Regions from separate parts of the Streptomyces sp. NPDC050625 genome, predicted to be linked through region 2. Evidence: riboswitches for the same ligand, from Rfam matches in the RefSeq annotation. Region 2 holds a riboswitch; the other holds the start of a gene.

Region 1 (9,946 bases), on a different contig from region 2:
CCGGGGACGGCTACGCCGACCGCGGCCGCGGGCCCGCCGAGGTGCCGTGCGCCGTACGCGCGCAGATCCGCGGCGAAGTCGAGGATGCCCTCGACCACCGCGTCGGGTCCGCGCTCGCGTCCGGTCGCCCGCCGGTCCTGGTGGAGCAGGTCGCCGCCGTCCCCGACCAGGGCGGCCTTCATCCCGGTGCCGCCCACGTCGAGGGCGATGACATGTCTCACGGGAACAGTGTGGACCTCCGACCTGTAAGAGGTCTAGTCCACTCACGTGGTGTAGACCTAGGTTTAGACCTCATGGTCCACATGGTGAAACGACAAGACGGCAGAGTTGGGGCAGTAGCAGTGCGGCGGCGTAGGGCAGGAATGATCGCGGTGGTGTCCGCAATGGGCATGACGGCGGTTCTCGGTGGCTGTGGGAGCACGGGTTCTTCGGACGTGACCCTCAGACTGGTCGCCGCCGACTACGGCGACTCCGCCGCCAACAGCTCCAAGAAGTACTGGGACAAGCTGGTCGAGGAGTACGAGGCCCAGCACCCCGGGGTGAAGGTCGAGGTCAGCGTCTACTCCTGGAACGACGTCGACCGCAAGGTCAAGGAGATGGCCGACGCCGGGAAGGCGCCCGACATGGCCCAGATCGGCGCGTACGCCGACTACGCGGCCGCGGGCAAGCTGTACCAGGCGTCCGACCTGCTCTCCATACCCGTTCAGGCGAGCTTCCTCCCCCAGCTCAGCGAGGCCGGGCAGTGGAGCCACGTGCAGTACGGCATCCCGTTCGCCGCCTCCACCCGCGTGCTCTTCTACAACAAGACCCTCTTCGCCAAGGCGGGCATCTCCGCGCCCACCGACTGGAGCGAGCTCGCGGCCGACGCGAAGGCGCTGAAGGCCGAGGGGGTCAAGTACCCGTACGCGCTGCCCCTCGGCCCCGAGGAGGCACAGGCCGAGACCATGCAGTGGCTGCTGAGCGGCGGCTCCGGCATCACCGACGACGTCGGCACCTACAGCCTCGACTCCCCCGAGAACGTGGAGACCTTCACCTGGCTCAAGGACCAGCTCGTCGGCAAGGGGCTGACCGGGCCGGTCGCACCGGGCAAGCTCAACCGTGCCGATGCCTTCGCGGCGTTCGCGGACGGTCAGGTCGGCATGCTCAACGGGCATCCCACGCTGATGAAGCAGGCCGCCGCCAAGGGCGTGAAGTTCGGCATGGTGCCGATGCCCGGGCGGACCGGGCAGTCCAGGTCCTCGATGGGCGTGGCCGACTGGATGATGGCCTTCAAGCAGAACGGCCACGCCGAGCAGGTCGGCGACTTCCTCGACTTCGTCTACAGCAAGAAGAACGTCCTCGGCTTCTCCCGCGAGTACGGCCTGCTGCCGGTCACCAGCGCCGCCTCGGACGCCATGTCCCAGTCCGCCAAGGACGCGAACCTCCACCCCTTCCTCAACCAGCTCCCCACGTCCGCCCTCTACCCGGTCGGCAAGACCTCCTGGGCAGGAGTGAGCGCCGACATCAAGAAGACGATCGGCCAGGCCGTCACCCCCGCAGGCAGCCCGGTGACCATCCTGAACCGCCTCCAGACGACAGCAACGACGGCGGACAACCGCGACGAGGGCTGAGGGGGTGCCGCGGACGGGGGCCGCTGTCGTGTGTGGGCGTGGAGCAGGAGGGGCCGGGCTGTTTCGGCCCAGACGACAGCGACCCCGCGGGCAGCCGCGACGCGGGTGAGGCACTGCCGGTGAGCCGGTCGTTGTCAGCTGGCGAGCCGGTCGTTGTCAGTGGGCCCGGCTACCGTTCCCCGTATGGAGCTGGACGAGCTGGGGGCGCGGGAGCGGGGGATCCTTGCGTTGGAGCGGCGGGGGTTTGCGGGGCCCGGGGCCAAGGAGCGGGCGATACGTGAGGAGCTGGGGCTCGCGCCCGTGCGCTACTACCAGCTGCTGAACGCCCTGCTGGACGACGAGCGGGCGCTGGCGCACGACCCGGTGACGGTGAACCGGCTGCGGCGCGTACGGGAGGCGCGGCGCTCCGAGCGGTGAACACCGCGGCGCTTCCCTGTGCGCCCCCCTGAGCCATGGGTGCGCCCGCCCTCCCGTGGATAGGGTCGCCGTATGGGCATCCATACGACGGACTCCACCAACCCGATGGACCCGCTGCCGACCCCCGTGACCCAGGCCGGACGCGAAGGGCTCGACGCGCTGCTCGCACGGCCGCGCACCGCGCTGATCGGGCTCGATTTCGACGGCACGCTCGCCCCCATCGTCGCCGACCCCGAACAGGCCCGGGCCCACCCCGACGCCGTACCCGCACTCTCCGAAATCGCCCCCAAGGTGGCCTCCGTCGCCGTGATCACCGGCCGCCCGGCCGGGGTCGCCGTGCGGCACGGCGGCTTCGCGGGCGTCCCCGGCCTGGAGCACCTCGTCGTCCTCGGCCACTACGGCGCCGAGCGCTGGGAGGCCGTGAGCGGAACCGTCAGCGCGCCGCCCCCGCACCCCGGCGTCGCCGCCGTCCGCGCCGAACTGCCCGGGTTCCTGGACCGGATCGGCGCCTGGCGGGGGACCTGGATCGAGGAGAAGGGGCGGGCCGTCGCCGTCCACACCCGCCGCGCCGACGATCCGCAGGCCGCCTTCGAGGCCCTCCGTGAACCCCTCTCCGACCTCGCCACCCGGCACGGCCTGATCGTCGAGCCAGGCCGGCTGGTCCTCGAACTGCGCCCGCCCGGCATGGACAAGGGCGTCGCCCTCCTGGAGTACGTCCGCGACATCGGCGCCGAGTCCGTGGTGTACGCCGGCGACGACCTGGGCGACCTCCCCGCCTACGCCGCGGTCGACAAGCTCCGCTCGGACGGCGTCCCCGGCCTGCTGGTGTGCAGCGGCAGCTCGGAGGTGACGGAGCTGGCCGAACGGGCGGACCTGGTGGTGGACGGCCCCGAGGGGGTCGTACGACTGCTCCGCACGCTCGCCGCTCAGCTGGACTGACTCGCCGCTCAGCTGGACTGATCGACGTCCAGCGCGTGCAGCTGGTCCAGGAACCACTGAGCAGGGGGCAACGCGGTGGCCGCGGCGGCCAGCCGCTTCGTCCGCTCCGCCCGCTCCTCGAAGGGCATGGTCAGCGCCTGGTGCAGGGCGTCGGCCGTGCCCACGATGTCGTAGGGGTTCACGGCGATCGCGTCCTCGCCCAGCTCCTCGTACGCCCCGGCCTCCCGTGAGAGCACCAGCACGCACCCCTCGTCGGAGACGACCGGAATCTCCTTGGCGACCAGGTTCATACCGTCCCGGATGGGGTTCACCAGCGCCACGTCCGCCAGCCGGTACGCGGCCAGGGAGCGCGCGAAGTCGTCCTTGACGTGCAGCTCGACCGGGGTCCAACCCGGTGTGCCGTACCGGGAGTTGATGTCCTGCGCCAGGCGCTGCACCTCCGCCGTGTAGTCGCGGTACACGGCCAGGTCCTGCCGGGAGGGGTAGGCGAAGGCCACGTGCACGACCCGCTCGCGCCACTCGGGGTGGTCGTCCAGCAGCTGCCGGTACGCCAGCAGCCCGCGCACGATGTTCTTCGACAGCTCGGTGCGGTCCACCCGGACGATCGTCCTGCGGCCGTCACCGATCTCCGCGCGCAGCACGGCCATCCGCTCGGCCACGTCCGGCTCGTGCGCCCGCTTGCGCAGGAAGTCCGCGTCCGCGCCGAGCCCGTGCACACCGATGCGCGTGCCGGACGGGATGCCGGGCCCGAGCACCGCATGACAGCAGTCGGTGAACGCGTCCGCCCAGCGTTGGGTGAGGAAGGCCGCGCGGTCGGCGCCGAGGATGCCGCCGAGCAGCTCGGCCGCGATGTCGTCGGGCAGGAGACGGAAGTAGTCCGGCGGGGCCCAGGGCGTGTGCGAGAAATGGCCGATCCGCAGATCGGGGCGGAGCTGCCGGAGCATCCGGGGAGCCAGCGCGAGGTGGTAGTCCTGGATCACCACCGCGGCACCCTCGGCGGCCTCCTCCGCCAGCGCCTCGGCGAAGGCCCGGTTGTAGGCCTCGTACGACGCCCACTGGCGCCGGAACTCCGCGTCGAAAACCGGCTCCAGCGGGGTCTGGTAGAGCATGTGGTGGACGAACCAGAGCACGGAGTTGGCGACGCCGTTGTACGCGTCGGAGAACACCGTCGCGTCGATGTCCAGCATGCGCACCTGCTGGCCGCCGGTCGCGTCCACGGACAGCCGCCGGCCGCCGTGCGAGCGGCGCACCGCCTCTCGGTCGGCGTCGCTCAGCGCGGCGCACACCCACACCGCGTCCGTGTGCGGCCCGATGGCCGACAGACCCGAGACCAGCCCGCCACCACCCCGCTTGGCGTGCAGCGCACCCCCCTCGCGCACCTCGAACGAGACCGGGCCGCGATTGGACGCGACCAGCACTTCAGCAGCACCGTGCGTGGAAGCCATACGCCTCAACCTAGCCCGGCCCGGAAACGCTCAAACGTACGTTCCACCCTGCGAGGGGGCCGTATACAGCCGTTCTCCAGTGATCAGGCCACTTGGCGCGAGGCGTACTCCGCGATCTCCGCCATCGGCGGCCGCTCCTCCGTGTCCACCGAGTAGGTGCGCGGCTCGAAGCCGTCCTCGCCCCGCTCGAACTGGGTCAGGGAGGGCCGGACGAGGTGACCGCGGGCCAGCCTCAGCTGCGCCGTCCGGTAGACCGCCGCCGCCATCCGGCCCAGCGCCTGCCCGTCCTGGTGCCGGTGCTTGCGCACCCCCACGTCGACCTGCGCGAGGGCGTCCAGGCCCACCAGGTGCAGGGCGTCGACCAGCATGCCCAGCTCCACGCCGTAGCCGACGGGGAACGGGAGCTGTTCCAGCAGGGAGCGGCGGGCCGCGTACTCGCCGCCGAGCGGCTGCACGAAGCCGGCCAGCTGCGGCCAGTGCATGTTCAGCAGCGGGCGCGCCATCAGCTCGGTGACCCGGCCGCCCTGGCCCGTCGCCCCGCCCAGTGGGCGGTCGTACATCGCCTTGACCAGGTCGACCCCCGGGTCGGTCAGCAGCGGGCCGACGATCCCGGAGACGAAGTCGGAGGAGAACTCCCTCAGGTCGGCGTCGATGAAGCAGACGATGTCCCCGCTCGTGACCAGCAGGGAGCGCCACAGGACCTCCCCCTTGCCGGGAACGGCCGGAATGCGCGGCAGGATGTCGTCGCGGTGGACGACCCTGGCACCCGCGGCGGCGGCCACCGCGGAGGTGCGGTCGGTGGATCCCGAGTCGACGACGACGATCTCGTCGACGAGCGGGACCTGCTGCATGAGGTCGTGGCGGATCACGGCGACGATGTCACCGACCGTCTCCTCCTCGTTGAGCGCGGGCAGCACCACGGACACCGACTGACCCGTCCGCTGCTTGGCGGCGAGGATCTTGTGGAGGGGGCGATCGGTCATGGACCAGGAGCGGGTGGCCAGCCAGCGCTCGACTTCTTCCAGCACAGTCAGCGGCTCCTCACGTTGTCTCGCGGTTCGGACGACTATCTCAACTGTCCTGGCCTTCGGTTACAGTCTTGAACAACGCCGATGACCATCGCATGTCGAGGGTCGTGGGCGTTTACAACCACATACAGCTCATCCAGAGGGGCAGAGGGACACGGCCCGATGAAGCCCCGGCAACCCTCCAGTCGGTTCTCGTCCTCCAGCGAGGCTCCCGGCTAGGGAAGGTGCCAAATCCGTCTCACGGCGAGATGCGTCGTGAGGAAGATGAGGAGAAAGGGCCTCGCCTCCATGGCTGTGCAGACAGTTGCAAGCACCAGCAATCCCACAGTAGACCTCGGCCCGGCCGCAGCACTGAGCTGTCGCGAGTGCGGTCACCGGGTACCGCTCGGACCGGTGTTCGCCTGCGAGGAGTGTTTCGGTCCGCTCGAGATCGCGTACGACTTCTCGGCGTACGAAACCGAGGAACTCCGCAGGCGCATCGAGGCGGGCCCCGCGAACATCTGGCGCTACGCGCCGCTGCTGCCCGTCCCCGCGGACGTGGCCGACAAGCCGAACCTGAACCCGGGCTGGACCAAGCTCGTCAAGGCCGACAACCTGGCGCGCGAGCTGGGTGTGACCGGCGGTCTGTACGTGAAGGACGACTCCGGCAACCCGACGCACTCCTTCAAGGACCGCGTCGTCGCCCAGGCCCTGGAGGCCGCCCGCGCCTTCGGCTTCACCACCCTGTCCTGCTCCTCCACGGGCAACCTCGCCGGGGCCGTCGGCGCCGCGGCCGCCCGCGCCGGCCTCCGCTCCTGCGTGTTCATCCCGCACGACCTGGAGCAGGGCAAGGTCGTCATGGCCGCGATCTACGGCGGCAACCTCGTCGGCATCGAGGGCAACTACGACGACGTGAACCGCTTCTGCTCCGAGCTGATCGGCGACCCGGCCGGCGAGGGCTGGGGCTTCGTCAACGTCAACCTGCGGCCGTACTACGCGGAGGGCTCCAAGACCCTGGCGTACGAGATCTGCGAGCAGCTCGGCTGGCGGCTGCCCGACCAGATCGTGGTCCCCATCGCCTCCGGCTCCCAGCTCACCAAGGTCGACAAGGGTCTGCAGGAGCTGATCAAGCTCGGGCTTGTCGAGGACCGGCCCTACAAGATCTTCGGCGCCCAGGCCGAGGGCTGCTCGCCGGTGTCCGTGGCCTTCAAGGGCGGGCACGACGTGGTCCGCCCGCAGAAGCCGAACACCATCGCCAAGTCCCTGGCCATCGGCAACCCGGCCGACGGGCCGTACGTCCTCGACATCGCGCGCCGCACCGGCGGCGCGGTGGAGGATGTGACCGACGAGCAGGTCGTGGACGCCATCAAGCTGCTGGCGCGCACCGAGGGCATCTTCGCCGAGACGGCGGGCGGTGTGACGGTGGGCGTGACGCGGAAGCTCATCAAGGACGGCGTCCTCGACCCGACCAAGACCACCGTCGTCCTCAACACGGGCGACGGCCTCAAGACGCTTGACGCGGTGGCCGGCACGGGCCTGACCGCGACCATCCGCCCGAACCTTGACTCCTTCCGAGAGGCTGGCCTGGCATGAGTGTGACCGTCCGCATCCCCACCATCCTGCGCACCTACACGGGCGGCCAGGCCGAGGTGACGGCCGAGGGCGCGACCCTCGCCGAGGTCATCGAGAGCCTGGAGAAGAACCACACGGGGATCGCCGCCCGTGTCCTGGACGACCAGGGCAAGCTGCGCCGCTTCGTCAATGTGTACGTCAACGACGACGACGTCCGCTTCGAGCAGGGCCTTCAGACGGCGACCCCCGACGGCTCGGGTGTCTCCATCATCCCGGCGGTCGCCGGCGGCTGATCATTACCGTGGGTAACGGCAGTTACCGAGTGTTCATCTGATTGCCCCCTCCGTGAGAGAAGCGGAGGGGGCAATTCAGTGTGATTGAGCGCGGTACAGTTGGGGAACTCGCTCCCGATCTCCGGGTCGGAAGCCCTGGATTCATGCCGTAGGCCGACAAGAAGTAGCCAAAGTGTGTGGGCTTTCTGCGGCTTTTATACCTTTTGCAGGGCCCGACTTGCCCTGAATTCAGGCGAATTCTCGCCACATTCCGGACCGCGCACGTCCAGAATTCTCGTCCGATTGACCTGTTGCAGACGGCAGTTGGACAGATACATTCAGCCGCGGTCGACGCGTTCCGGCGCACGCCCCCAAGCCAATGGGGGGTGAGGTCTGACCCGGATCCGCGAGGTGTGGATCTGTGCAAGGGCCAGTAATAGGGGAGTTAGGCATGGCTCAGGGCACCGTCAAGTGGTTCAACGCGGAGAAGGGGTACGGCTTCATCGCGGTCGACGGTGGTGCGGATGTTTTCGTCCACTACAGCGCGATCCAGATGGACGGCTACCGCACCCTGGAAGAGGGACAGCGGGTCGACTTCGAGATCTCGCAGGGTCAGAAAGGCCCGCAGGCGGACATGGTCCGGCTGGCGACCAGCTGAAGCACGCGTCGACTGACACCGACGTTCTGTTCATCTTCGAAGGGCCCGTACCTCCCGGGGTACGGGCCCTTCGGTCTGCCCGCGACGCCCGTGCCGCCCGGCCCGCCCGGGCCCCGTGACGCCGCAGCCCACCTGCGTATCCTCCCGAGCCGCTTGCACTCGACAGGGGCGAGTGCTAATCATTGGCGTTAGCACTCTGAAGGTGAGAGTGACAAAAGAAGGACCGGGTCGGTGAGGCCGCGGAGCGGGTGGGGCAAGGAACCACCGGCCCGTGGGCCGTCCGTCGCGGGCGCGGGCGCGGTCCGAAGGAATCACCCCCAGTCCTGGAGGGACCACTTCACATGGCCAAGATCATCGCGTTCGACGAGGAGGCGCGGCGCGGCCTCGAGCGCGGCATGAACCAGCTCGCGGACGCCGTGAAGGTGACGCTCGGCCCCAAGGGCCGCAACGTCGTCCTCGAGAAGAAGTGGGGCGCCCCCACGATCACCAACGATGGTGTCTCCATCGCCAAGGAGATCGAGCTCGAGGACCCGTACGAGAAGATCGGCGCCGAGCTGGTCAAGGAAGTCGCCAAGAAGACGGACGACGTCGCCGGTGACGGTACGACCACCGCGACCGTGCTCGCCCAGGCCCTGGTCAAGGAGGGCCTGCGCAACGTAGCCGCCGGCGCCAACCCGATGGCCCTCAAGCGCGGTATCGAGAAGGCCGTCGAGGCCGTCTCCGCCGCCCTGCTGGAGCAGGCCAAGGACGTCGAGACCAAGGAGCAGATCGCCTCCACGGCCTCCATCTCCGCCGCCGACACCCAGATCGGCGAGCTCATCGCCGAGGCCATGGACAAGGTCGGCAAGGAAGGCGTCATCACCGTCGAGGAGTCCCAGACCTTTGGTCTGGAGCTGGAGCTCACCGAGGGTATGCGCTTCGACAAGGGCTACATCTCGGCGTACTTCGCCACCGACATGGAGCGGATGGAGGCGTCGCTCGACGACCCGTACATCCTCATCGCCAACTCCAAGATCGGCTCCGTCAAGGACCTGCTCCCGCTCCTGGAGAAGGTCATGCAGTCGGGCAAGCCGCTGCTGATCATCGCCGAGGACGTCGAGGGCGAGGCCCTGTCGACCCTGGTCGTCAACAAGATCCGCGGCACCTTCAAGTCCGTCGCCGTCAAGGCCCCGGGCTTCGGTGACCGCCGCAAGGCCATGCTCGGCGACATCGCCATCCTCACGGGCGGCGAGGTCATCTCCGAGGAGGTCGGCCTCAAGCTGGAGAACGCGACCCTGGACCTCCTGGGCCGCGCCCGCAAGGTCGTCATCACCAAGGACGAGACCACCATCGTCGACGGTGCCGGCTCCTCCGACCAGGTCAACGGCCGGGTCAACCAGATCCGCGCCGAGATCGAGAACAGCGACTCCGACTACGACCGCGAGAAGCTGCAGGAGCGCCTGGCGAAGCTCGCCGGCGGTGTCGCGGTCATCAAGGCCGGTGCCGCCACCGAGGTGGAGCTCAAGGAGCGCAAGCACCGCATCGAGGACGCCGTCCGCAACGCCAAGGCGGCCGTCGAGGAGGGCATCGTCGCCGGTGGTGGCGTGGCCCTGCTCCAGGCCTCCCAGGTGTTCGAGAAGCTGGAGCTGCAGGGTGACGAGGCGACCGGCGCCCAGGCCGTGAAGCTCGCGCTCGAGGCTCCGCTGAAGCAGATCGCCGTCAACGCCGGCCTCGAGGGCGGTGTCGTGGTGGAGAAGGTGCGCAACCTGACCCCGGGCCACGGCCTGAACGCCGCGACCGGCGAGTACGTCGACCTGGTCAAGGAAGGCATCATCGACCCGGCGAAGGTGACCCGTTCCGCGCTGCAGAACGCCGCCTCCATCGCCGCGCTGTTCCTCACCACCGAGGCCGTCATCGCCGACAAGCCGGAGAAGGCCGCCGCGGCCGCTCCGGGCGGCATGCCGGGCGGTGACATGGACTTCTGATCGACCGGTTCCGGTTGATCGCCTGTCCTACGGACCGAGGGCGGCTCTCCCAGCTTCTGGCT
Region 2 (9,946 bases):
AGGTGCCGTCGCCGACCTGGCGCGTCCACGCCTTGGTGCCGTCGGCGGCGCGCAGCGCGTAGACGCCGCCGTTCTCGGTGGCGACGGCGAGGGACCGGTTGCCGGGGACCGGGGCCGTCGGACTGCTGTCCGGATTGCGCCACAGCCGCCTGCCGTCCGTGCTCCGGAAGCCCTGCAGGCCGGGGCCGGAGTCGGCGAGCAGCGTCGTGCCGGCCAGCGCCGACACCCTCACGTCGGTTCCGCCCGGCACGGACCACTTCCGGGAGCCGTCCGTGGCGTCCAGCGCCAGCAGCCGGTCTCCGTAGCTGCCGGTGTAGACCACGCCGCCCGCGACCAGCGGGATGCCGGTGGGGCCGGCGGGGGTCGTCACGAGCCAGCGCTCGCTGCCGTCGGCGGCGACGCAGCGCAGGCCGCCGGCGTCGGTGCCGCCCATGACGACGAGGACGTGGTCGCCGAGCAGGACCGGGATGCCGTAACCGTGGTCGCCGAGGGTCTGCTGCCACTTCGGGGTGCCGTCGAGGGCCACGGCGCGCAGGCGGCGCAGGTTGCGGTCGTGGTCCCAGGTCACGCAGAAGACGCCGGCCGCGGTGACCACGGGGGTCGAGACCTCGTCACCGAGCTTGATCTTCCAGCGGCGGCTTCCCGTGCGCGAGACGGCGTGCAGGGTGCCGCTGGAGCTGCCCAGGTAGACGGCGGAGCCGTCCGGGGAGAGGGCGACGCAGGGGCCGTCCAGCCCGCCGAGGCCACCGACGTCGTACTGCCACCGCAGCATGGCGGGCCCGCCGGTACGGTCCCCGCCCGTGCGGGACGCCCCCACGGACGTGCCTCCCCTCTCGCCCTCGCTCCCCGTCCCCCGCTGCCAGAGCCACCCTCCGACCCCGGCCCCCGCGGCAACGACGGCCCCACCGGCCAAGACCTGCAACAACCGCCGCCGCCCGGGAGCCACCACGCCCGCCGGGGTGACGGTGCTCGCGTACGCATCGGGCACGGAGGCTTCGGCCACAGGTGGAGCAACGGCAGCGCTCACGGACGCGGGGACACCGGTCCCGGATGCGCCTGCCTCGGCTTCGGCCTCGGACGCGCCAACGGCTGACGCACCCGTGCCGGCACCGATCACGAACGCGCTGGAATCGGCACCGGGCGCGGCGGCGTCGATCACAGACGCGTCCGATTCGGCCACAGCCGCGTAGGCATCCGCAACCGGTGCGGCGCCGTCGGTTCCGGACACGGCGATGTCGGCGACAGGCAGGGCACTTCCGGTCGCAGTCTGGTCGGCATCAGTCACGGACGCGGTGCTGTCAGCCCCTGGCACGGCGGCGTCGATCAAGGACGCGGCAGCGTGCGACGCAGACGCGTCGACATCGGTCGCAGGCGTGGCAACTCCGGATGCAGAAACCTTGCCGTCAGGCCCGGGCGCGACCATGTCGGCCCCCGGCGCACCGGCGTCGATCAAGGACGCGGCAGCATCCGCGCCGGACACGGCAGAGTGCGACGCAGACGCGGCGACATCCGTGCCGGGCACGGCAGAGTGCGACGCAGACGCGTCGACATCGGTCGCAGGCGTGGCAACGCCGGACGCGGAAACCTTGCCGTCAGGCCCGGGCGCGACCATGTCGACCCCCGGCGCACCGACGTCGATCAAGGACGCGGCAGCATCCGCACCGGACACAGCAGCGTGCGACGCAGACGCGGCGACATCCGCGCCGGACACGGCAGCTCCCGGTGCCGACGTCGCTGTCGGTGGTGTGGGGGTGTGTGGGGCCGCGTACTCCACGCCGGTCGCGTGGGGCGCCGGGATCCAGTGGGGGGTGGTGTGGGGCGGTGTGGGGTCGGGGGTGGCCGCGTACCAGCCCGGGCGGATGTCCGTGCGCAGTGAGGCCGGGGTGTGGCCGGTGGACGTCAGGAGGTCCGCGGGGGTCGGGCGCTCCAGTGGGTCCTCTCGCAGGCAGGCCGCCACCAGCGGGCGCAGGTCGTCCGGCACCCCGGACAGGTCGAAGTCGCGGGTCAGGATGCGCAGCAGGATCACCGAGTCCTGGCCCTCGCCGAACGGCTCGCGTCCGGCCGCCGCGTAGGCCAGGACCGCGCCCAGGGAGAAAACGTCGCTCGGCGGTCCCACCTGGCCGCCGTTGCGGATCTGCTCGGGCGAGACGTAGCCGACCGAGCCCACCACCGCGCCGGTGCGGGTCAGCGCCGTGGCCTCCAGGGCCCGTACGATCCCGAAGTCGATGACCCGGGGGCCGTCCGCGCCCAGCAGGATGTTGGAGGGCTTCAGGTCGCGGTGGACCATCCCCTTGGCATGGATGGCGGCGAGCGCCTCCCCGAGGGCCCCCGCCAGGACCCGTACCGCCGACCGGGGCAGCGCGCCCCCGTCCAGCACCGCGTCCCGCAGGTTCGGTCCCTCCACGAACTCCGTTGCCATCCAGGGCCGTTCCGCCCCGGTGTCGGCGTCCACCACCCGCGCGGTGTACGTGCCCGCCCCGCCGACGGTCTGCGCGGCCCGTACCTCATGACGGAACCGGGCCCGGAAGGTGCGGTCCTCGGCGTGCTCGGCGCGCACCACCTTCACCGCGAGCCGGAGTCCGGTGCGCGACTCGGCGAGATACACCTCGCCCATCCCGCCCGCGCCGAGCCTGCCCAGGACCTCGTACGGCCCGATCCGCCGCGGATCCGCCGCGCGCAGCGCGTCCACCCCGTGCTCCCCCGTCAAGAGTCCGGCTGACAGGGGGAGCGTATACCGCGGTGACGTACGGCGATCAGACGGCCGGGACGCAGCGCCCGTCCTCGGTGCGGTACTGCCACTTGGCGCCGTCCCGGACCAGTTCCTTCACGGCGTTCACGAACCGGTCGACGTGCTCGTCCGGCGTGCCCGCGCCGAAGCTGACGCGGACGGCGTTGAGGGACTTCTCGCCGGGCGCGGCCTCCGGAGCGCCGCACTCGCCCTGGGTCTGCGGGTCGCTGCCCAGCAGGGTGCGGACGAGCGGGTGCGCGCAGAACAGGCCGTCGCGGACCCCGATGCCGTACTCGGCGGAGAGCGCGGCGGCGAAGTGCGAGCTGTTCCAGCCCTCGACGACGAAGGAGATCACGCCGACGCGCGGGGCGTCGTCGCCGAAGAGGGAGAGGACGCGGACCTGCGGGACCTCGGCCAGGCCGTCCCTGACCTTGCGGATCAGGTGCTCCTCACGGGCCACCAGGGTGTCGAATCCGGCCTCGGTCAGGGCCTTGCAGGCGGAGGCGATGGAGTAGACGCCGATGACGTTCGGGGAGCCGGCCTCGTGGCGGGCCGCGGTCTCGTGCCACTCCACGGCCACTCCCCCGTCCGCACGGCGGCTGACCCCGCGGCTGGCGCCGCCGCCCGCCAGGTACGGCTCGGCCGCGCGCAGCCAGTCGGCGCGGCCGGCCAGCACTCCGGAGCCGAAGGGGGCGTACAGCTTGTGACCGGAGAAGGCGACCCAGTCGACGTCCAGGTCCTGGACCGACACCGGGTGGTGGGGGGCCAGCTGGGCGGCGTCCAGGACGATCCGGGCACCGTGCGCGTGGGCGGCGGCGGCCAGTTCGCGGACCGGCCACAGCTCGCCGGTGACGTTGGAGGCGCCCGTGACGCAGACGAGGGCCGGGCCGTGAGGGTCACGGTCGGCGAGGGCCCGCTCCAGGGTCGCGACCGCCTCGCGCGGGCTGCGCGGGGCGTCGAGGTAGCTGACCCGGGCGTCCTTCCAGGGCAGCAGCGAGGCGTGGTGCTCGGTCTCGAAGACGAAGACGTGGCAGTCGGCGGGCAGCGCGGCGGCGAGCAGGTTGAGGGAGTCGGTGGTGGACCGGGTGAAGATCACCTGGTCGGCGTCGCGGCAGTCGAGGAACTCGGCGACGGTCGCGCGGGCGTTCTCGAAGAGGTCGGTGGAGAGCTGGGAGAGGTAGCCGGCGCCGCGGTGGACGCTGCCGTAGTAGGGGGCGTAGGCCGCCACGTCGTCCCAGACGCGCTGGAGGGCGGGGGCGCTGGCCGCGTAGTCGAGCGCGGCGTAGGTGACTTCGCCGCCCGTGACGAGCGGGACGGTGACGTCCTCGCCCAGGACGGGCAGCGGCCCCGGAATGTCACAGCAAACGGTCCGGACGGCGGCAGCGGTGGAGACGGACATGGTGAACTCCCGTGAGAAGCAAGGCGGAACCACCACGCGAGCACGCACGGCTCAAGCGCGGGGAAGGTGAAAAGGGGTACGCGGAGGCGGGGCTCTACGCCCTATCGCATTCGCTTGCTCACAGAAGGCTCCCTCGACGACCAGGACCCCTGGTGTACGAGGGGTCCGCGCTTGCCGTAGACCTCGCTGCCTACGACCTGGTCCTCACCCGGGGCACCCCGCCACGGACGGAGGGTTGCCGGACAGTCGGCCGGGGCCTCATGACTGTCACTCATGACCTGGACAGGAAAGTACGTGAAGTGATCGCGGTCCCGCAACCCGTGTCCGGATCGCGGGACCGCCGACCGCTCATGTCAGGCGTTGCTCGCGGCCACCCACCGCTCCAGCACCCGCTTGGCCGAGCCCGAGTCGATCGACTCCGCGGCCTTGGCCATCTGGGCGCCGAGCTGCTCGGCGAGGGTGCCGGGGCCCGGGTCGAGGGCCACCAGGGCGGCCGCCGAGTTCAGCAGCACCGCGTCCCGTACGGGCCCCTTCTCGCCGTCCAGCAGCCGCCGGGCGACCTCCGCGTTGTACGACGGGTCCCCGCCCCGCAGCGCCTCCACCGGCACCAGTTCGAGGCCGACGTCCCGCGGGTCGAAGCTCTCCTCGGTGACCTTGCCGTCCCGGACGACCCAGACGCGGGAGGTGGACGTCGTGGTCAGCTCGTCGAGCCCGTCGTCGCCGCGGAACACCAGGGAGGAGTTGCCGCGCTCGGCCAGGACGCCCGCGATCATCGGCGCCAGCCGGGGGTCCGCGACGCCGACCGCCTGGGACCTGACCTTGGCCGGGTTGGTCAGCGGTCCGAGGGCGTTGAAGACCGTGCGGATGCCCAACTGGCCGCGGGCCGCGGCGACATGGCGCAGCGCAGGGTGGAACTTCACGGCGAAGCAGAAGGTGATGCCCGCCTCCTCCGCGACCTCGGCGACGCGCTGGGGCGTCAGGTCGAGGTTCACGCCGAGCTTCTCCAGGACGTCGGAGGAGCCGGACGCGGACGAGGCGGCCCGGTTGCCGTGCTTGACGACCTTGGCGCCGGTGCCGGCCACCACCAGCGCCGACATCGTGGAGATGTTCACCGTCTTCGCGCCGTCGCCGCCCGTGCCGACGATGTCGACCGTGCGGCCGGACACCTCGATCACCTTGGCGTGCTCGTACATCGCCCGGACGACGCCCGTGATCTCCTCGACGGTCTCGCCCTTGGCCCGCAGTGCCACCACGAAGCCGGCGATCTGCGCGTCGGTCGCCTCGCCGCGCATGATCCGGTCCATCGCCCAGGCCGTCGCGTCGGCGCTCTGGTCACGACCGTCCAGCAGGGCGTTCAGTACCTCGGGCCAGGAACGGCCCGCCGCGGTGTCGCCTCCAGCGGGGGTCACAGCGCTCATAAGCCGCTCCTGGGTGAGGTCCCGGATTCCGGGACGCCAATCTCAACAAGGTCCACCCTATCCAGCCGCCGGGCATGGCGAAGGGCCCCGTCCGAACACCGGACGGGGCCCCTGCCGTGGCGTGGCGTGCGCAGCGATCAGTGGTGGCCGTGGCCGCTCGTGATCTCCTTGTACTCCTCGACGGTGGCCTTCGGGATCTGGGACTCCTCGCCGTAGAGCGCGTCGCTGAGCTTGGCTCGCAGCTTCTGCGAGCCCGGCACCTTGCGCTCGACACCGTTCTCGTCGACCGTCGGGCCGATCTCGGCCGGCGCGTACTGCTCGTGCGCCGTGAGGGTGTGCAGCTGCTCCTGGCTGAGCGGCTCGTGGATCTCGATGAACTCACCGTGCGGCAGGCGCTTGATGATGCCGGTCTCGCGACCGTGCAGCACCTTCTCCCGGTCCCGGCGCTGCAGGCCGAGGCAGATCCGCTTGGTGAGGAGGAACGCCAGGACCGGTCCGACGAAGACGAAGATCCGGACGAACCAGGTGACCGCGTTGATCGACAGGTTGAAGTGCGTGGCCCACAGGTCGTTGCCACCGCCGACCAGCAGCGTCAGGTACACCGTCATCCAGGCGACACCGAGCCCGGTGCGCGTCGGGGCGTTGCGCGGGCGGTCCAGGATGTGGTGCTCGCGCTTGTCCCCGGTGACCCAGGACTCGATGAACGGGTAGACCGCGATCGCGACCAGGACCAGCGGGAAGATCACCAGCGGGATGAACACACCCAGGACGAGCGTGTGACCCCAGAAGTTGACCTCCCAGCCCGGCATGAAGCGGATCAGGCCCTCGGAGAAGCCCATGTACCAGTCGGGCTGGGCGCCGGTGGACACCTGGTCCGGACGGTAGGGGCCGATGGCCCAGATCGGGTTGATCTGCGCGACCGCGGCGATGGCCGCGATGACGCCGAAGACCAGGAAGAAGAAGCCTCCGGCCTTGGCCATGTACACCGGCAGCAGCGGCATGCCGACGACGTTCTTCTCGGACTTTCCGGGACCCGCGAACTGCGTGTGCTTGTGGTAGAAGACCAGGATCAGGTGGCCCACCACCAGGCCGAGCATGATGCCCGGCAGCAGCAGGATGTGGACCGAGTAGAACCGGGCCACGAAGTCGTGGCCGGGGAACTGACCGCCGAAGAGGAAGAACGACAGGTACGTGCCGACGATCGGCACGGACAGGACCGCGCCCTCCATGAAGCGGACACCGGTGCCGGAGAGCAGGTCGTCCGGGAGCGAGTAACCGGTGAAGCCGGTGAACATGCCCAGGACGAACAGCAGGAAGCCGAACAGCCAGTTGATCTCACGCGGCTTGCGGAACGCGCCGGTGAAGAACACGCGCATCATGTGCACGAACATGCCGGCCAGGAAGATCAGCGCGGCCCAGTGGTGGATCTGCCGGATGAGCAGACCACCGCGCACGTCGAAGGAGATGTGCAGGGTCGAGCTGAACGCCTCGGACATCAGCTGTCCCTGCAGCGGGACGTAGCTGCCGTGGTACACCACCTCGTTCATCGACGGGTGGAAGAACAGCGTCAGATACACACCCGTGAGGATGATGATGATGAAGCTGTACAGGCACACTTCGCCCAACATGAACGACCAGTGGTCGGGGAAGATCTTGCGCATGTTGGTCTTGGCCAGGGAGTAGATCCCGAGCCGGCCGTCGGCCCAGTCGGCGACGCGCTCGCCGGCGGGCGCCTTGCCGCGTCGCTCGTTGTTCTCGTTGGTGCTCATCCGCGCTCCCAGAATGCAGGACCGACGGGCTCTTCGAAGTCGCCGAGCGCCTCGAGGTAGCCCTCGTCGTTCACGCCGATGCGGAGCTGCGGCAGGGCGTGACCGGCGGGGCCGAAGATCACCCGGGCACCGTCGGAGAGGTCGAAGGTGGACTGGTGGCAGGGGCACAGCACGTGGTGCGTCTGCTGCTCGTACAGCGAGATCGGGCAACCGACGTGGGTGCAGATCTTCGAGTACGCCACGATGCCCTCGTGCGACCACGCGAGCTCGCGCTTGTCCTTGATGTTGTCCGGCTGGAGCCGGACGATCATCAGGGCCGCCTTGGCGATCTCTTCCTGGAACTCCTCGTCGGTCTCCTCCAGGCCCTCGGGCTTGGCGAAGGTCAACGAGCCGACGGCGACGTCCTCGGGCCGCAGCGGCTCGTTGGTGTTCATGTTGACGAGCAGCTTGCCCTTGGCCCACAGGGTGTGCCGCAGCGACGTCCCGGGCAGCGGGCCGAGGTCACGCAGCAGCATGACGCCGGAGAGCGGCACCAGGGCGAGCGCACCGAACATCGTGGTGCGGATCAGCCCGCGGCGGCCGATCGCCGACTCCTTGGCACCCTGCTTGAAGTCGGCGATGACCTTCGCCTTGACCTCCGGCGGCGCCGAGATCGCGTGACGCTCGTCGGCGATCTCCACGTCGGACATCAGGGTGCGGGCCCAGTGGACCGCGCCCGCGCCGATGCAGAACAGCGCCGCGCCGAGGGTCAGGCCCAGCGCGAAGTTCAGCGCGCTGACGTGACCGATCGGGAAGACGAAGATCGACTTGTCGTGCGGGATCGCCACGTACGAGGCGATGAAGCCGACGGTGGCGAGCATCGAGACCGTGAACAGCAGGGCGACGGCGCGCTCGGACCGCTTGGCGGCGCGCTCGTCGATGTCCTGGATCCGGTGCTCGTGGGGCGGCAGGCCCGGGTCCGCGAACGGGTCCTTCTCGTCCGCGATGCTCACCGCGCCGTGCGCGGTCTCCTGCTCAGCGGGCAGGTTCTCTTCTGGAATGTCTTGGCTACTCATGACTTCTTGGCCTTTGCGGTCCGAGCGGCGACCCAGACGGCGACCGCGATCAATGCGCCGAGACCGAAGATCCACGCGAACAGGCCCTCGGTGACCGGCCCGAGGCCGCCCAGTTCGAGACCGCCGGGGTTCTCCGTCTGGTCGCTGTCGACCGCGTTCAGGTACGCGATGACGTCCTTCTTGTTCTTCTCCGACAGGGTCGTGTCGGGGAAGGACGGCATGTTCTGCGGGCCGGTGAGCATGGCCTCGTAGATGTGCTTCGGGGCGACGCCCGCAAGGGGCGGCGCGTACTTGCCATCGGTCAGGGCGCCGCCCTTGCCGGTGAAGTTGTGGCACTGCGCGCAGTTGGTGCGGAACAGTTCACCGCCCTTGGCGATGTCCGCGCCCTCGGGGCTGTACTGCTCGCCCGTCGGCACCTGCGGACCCGCGCCCAGCGAGGCGACGTACGCCGCGAGCATGTCGATCTGGGCCTGCGTGTAGACGGGCTTCTTGCGCGGAGCCTGGGCGCCCTGGGAGGTGGCGGCGGGCATACGGCCGGTGCCGACCTGGAAGTCGACGGCCGCGGCGCCGACGCCCACCAGGCTCGGCCCGTCGGAGGAGCCCTGGCCACCGGTGCCGTGGCAGCTGGCGCAACCGACCGAGTAGAGCTTCTTGCCCTGCTCGATGGTCAGGGACTGGGCGGTTTCATCGGCCTGCGCCTTGCTCGCGGGCGCGAACGCGGAGTACAGCCCCCCCGTGGCCGCCAGCGCGAGGAGTAGGACGACGACCGCCGCCAGCGGATGGCGTCGTCGTGCGGAGAGCTTTTTCACGGATTACCCCGGTGTCAGGATCTTCTGCGTCGATGCTTCTGGGATGTGCGTTTCGAGGAACGCGTGCGGGAACGGCCCCGGCTACTTGATCATGTAGATCGTGGCGAAGAGGCCGATCCAGACGACATCGACGAAGTGCCAGTAGTAGGACACGACGATGGCCGCGGTCGCCTGCTCGTGGGTGAACCTCTTCGCCGCGTAGGTGCGGCCGAGGACGAACAGGAAGGCGATGAGGCCGCCCGTCACGTGCATGCCGTGGAAGCCGGTGGTCAGGTAGAACACCGAGCCGTACGGGTCGGAGGAGAGCGAGAGCCCGTCCTTCTTCACCAGCTCGGTGTACTCGTAGATCTGACCGCCGATGAAGATCGCACCCATGATGAAGGTGACGATGAACCAGGCACGGAGCTTCTTCACGTCACCGCGCTCGGCGGCGAAGACGCCCATCTGGCAGGTGAAGGAGGAGAGCACCAGGATCGTGGTGTTCGTCGCCGAGAACGGGAAGTTCAAGGCCTCGGCCATGTGCTTCCAGTGCTCTGGACCGGTCACCGATCGGAGGGTGAAGTACATCGCGAAGAGGGCCGCGAAGAACATCAGCTCGGAACTCAGCCAGATGATGGTTCCGACGCTGGTGAGGTTCGGCCGATTGACCGACGGGTGCGCGTGCCCGGTATCTACTGTCGTTGCTGTCGCCACGACCGACATTATGTCGGTCGCTTATCCCGCCCTCACTCCGGGGGGTGCCGTTCGGAGTGTCCGTACCGTGTGTAC

What was found. A riboswitch is a leader RNA that binds a small molecule or an ion and turns the genes downstream of it on or off. The one in region 2 is predicted to bind S-adenosylmethionine.
Region 1: it holds a riboswitch for S-adenosylmethionine, as region 2 does, so the genes downstream of both, thrC (threonine synthase) here and AB0I54_RS18160 (aminotransferase class V-fold PLP-dependent enzyme) in region 2, are expected to answer to the same signal.

The regions. Positions count from the first base shown of each region.
Region 1 is NZ_JBFAIQ010000011.1:200,070-210,015, reverse strand. It holds gene AB0I54_RS25175 (ROK family protein) at 1-221, opposite strand, end outside; gene AB0I54_RS25170 (extracellular solute-binding protein) at 363-1,610, shown strand; gene AB0I54_RS25165 (DUF3263 domain-containing protein) at 1,794-2,027, shown strand; gene otsB (trehalose-phosphatase) at 2,100-2,966, shown strand; gene AB0I54_RS25155 (trehalose-6-phosphate synthase) at 2,975-4,411, opposite strand; gene AB0I54_RS25150 (glucosyl-3-phosphoglycerate synthase) at 4,495-5,439, opposite strand; SAM riboswitch class I at 5,569-5,710, shown strand; gene thrC (threonine synthase) at 5,728-7,011, shown strand; gene AB0I54_RS25140 (MoaD/ThiS family protein) at 7,008-7,283, shown strand; gene AB0I54_RS25135 (cold-shock protein) at 7,714-7,920, shown strand; gene groL (chaperonin GroEL) at 8,262-9,884, shown strand; gene AB0I54_RS25125 (Uma2 family endonuclease) at 9,912-9,946, opposite strand, start outside.
Region 2 is NZ_JBFAIQ010000007.1:29,145-39,090, reverse strand. It holds gene AB0I54_RS18165 (serine/threonine-protein kinase) at 1-2,689, opposite strand, end outside; gene AB0I54_RS18160 (aminotransferase class V-fold PLP-dependent enzyme) at 2,754-4,127, opposite strand; SAM riboswitch class IV at 4,290-4,406, opposite strand; gene trpD (anthranilate phosphoribosyltransferase) at 4,481-5,545, opposite strand; gene AB0I54_RS18150 (cytochrome bc complex cytochrome b subunit) at 5,683-7,314, opposite strand; gene AB0I54_RS18145 (Rieske 2Fe-2S domain-containing protein) at 7,311-8,369, opposite strand; gene AB0I54_RS18140 (c-type cytochrome) at 8,366-9,178, opposite strand; gene AB0I54_RS18135 (heme-copper oxidase subunit III) at 9,260-9,880, opposite strand.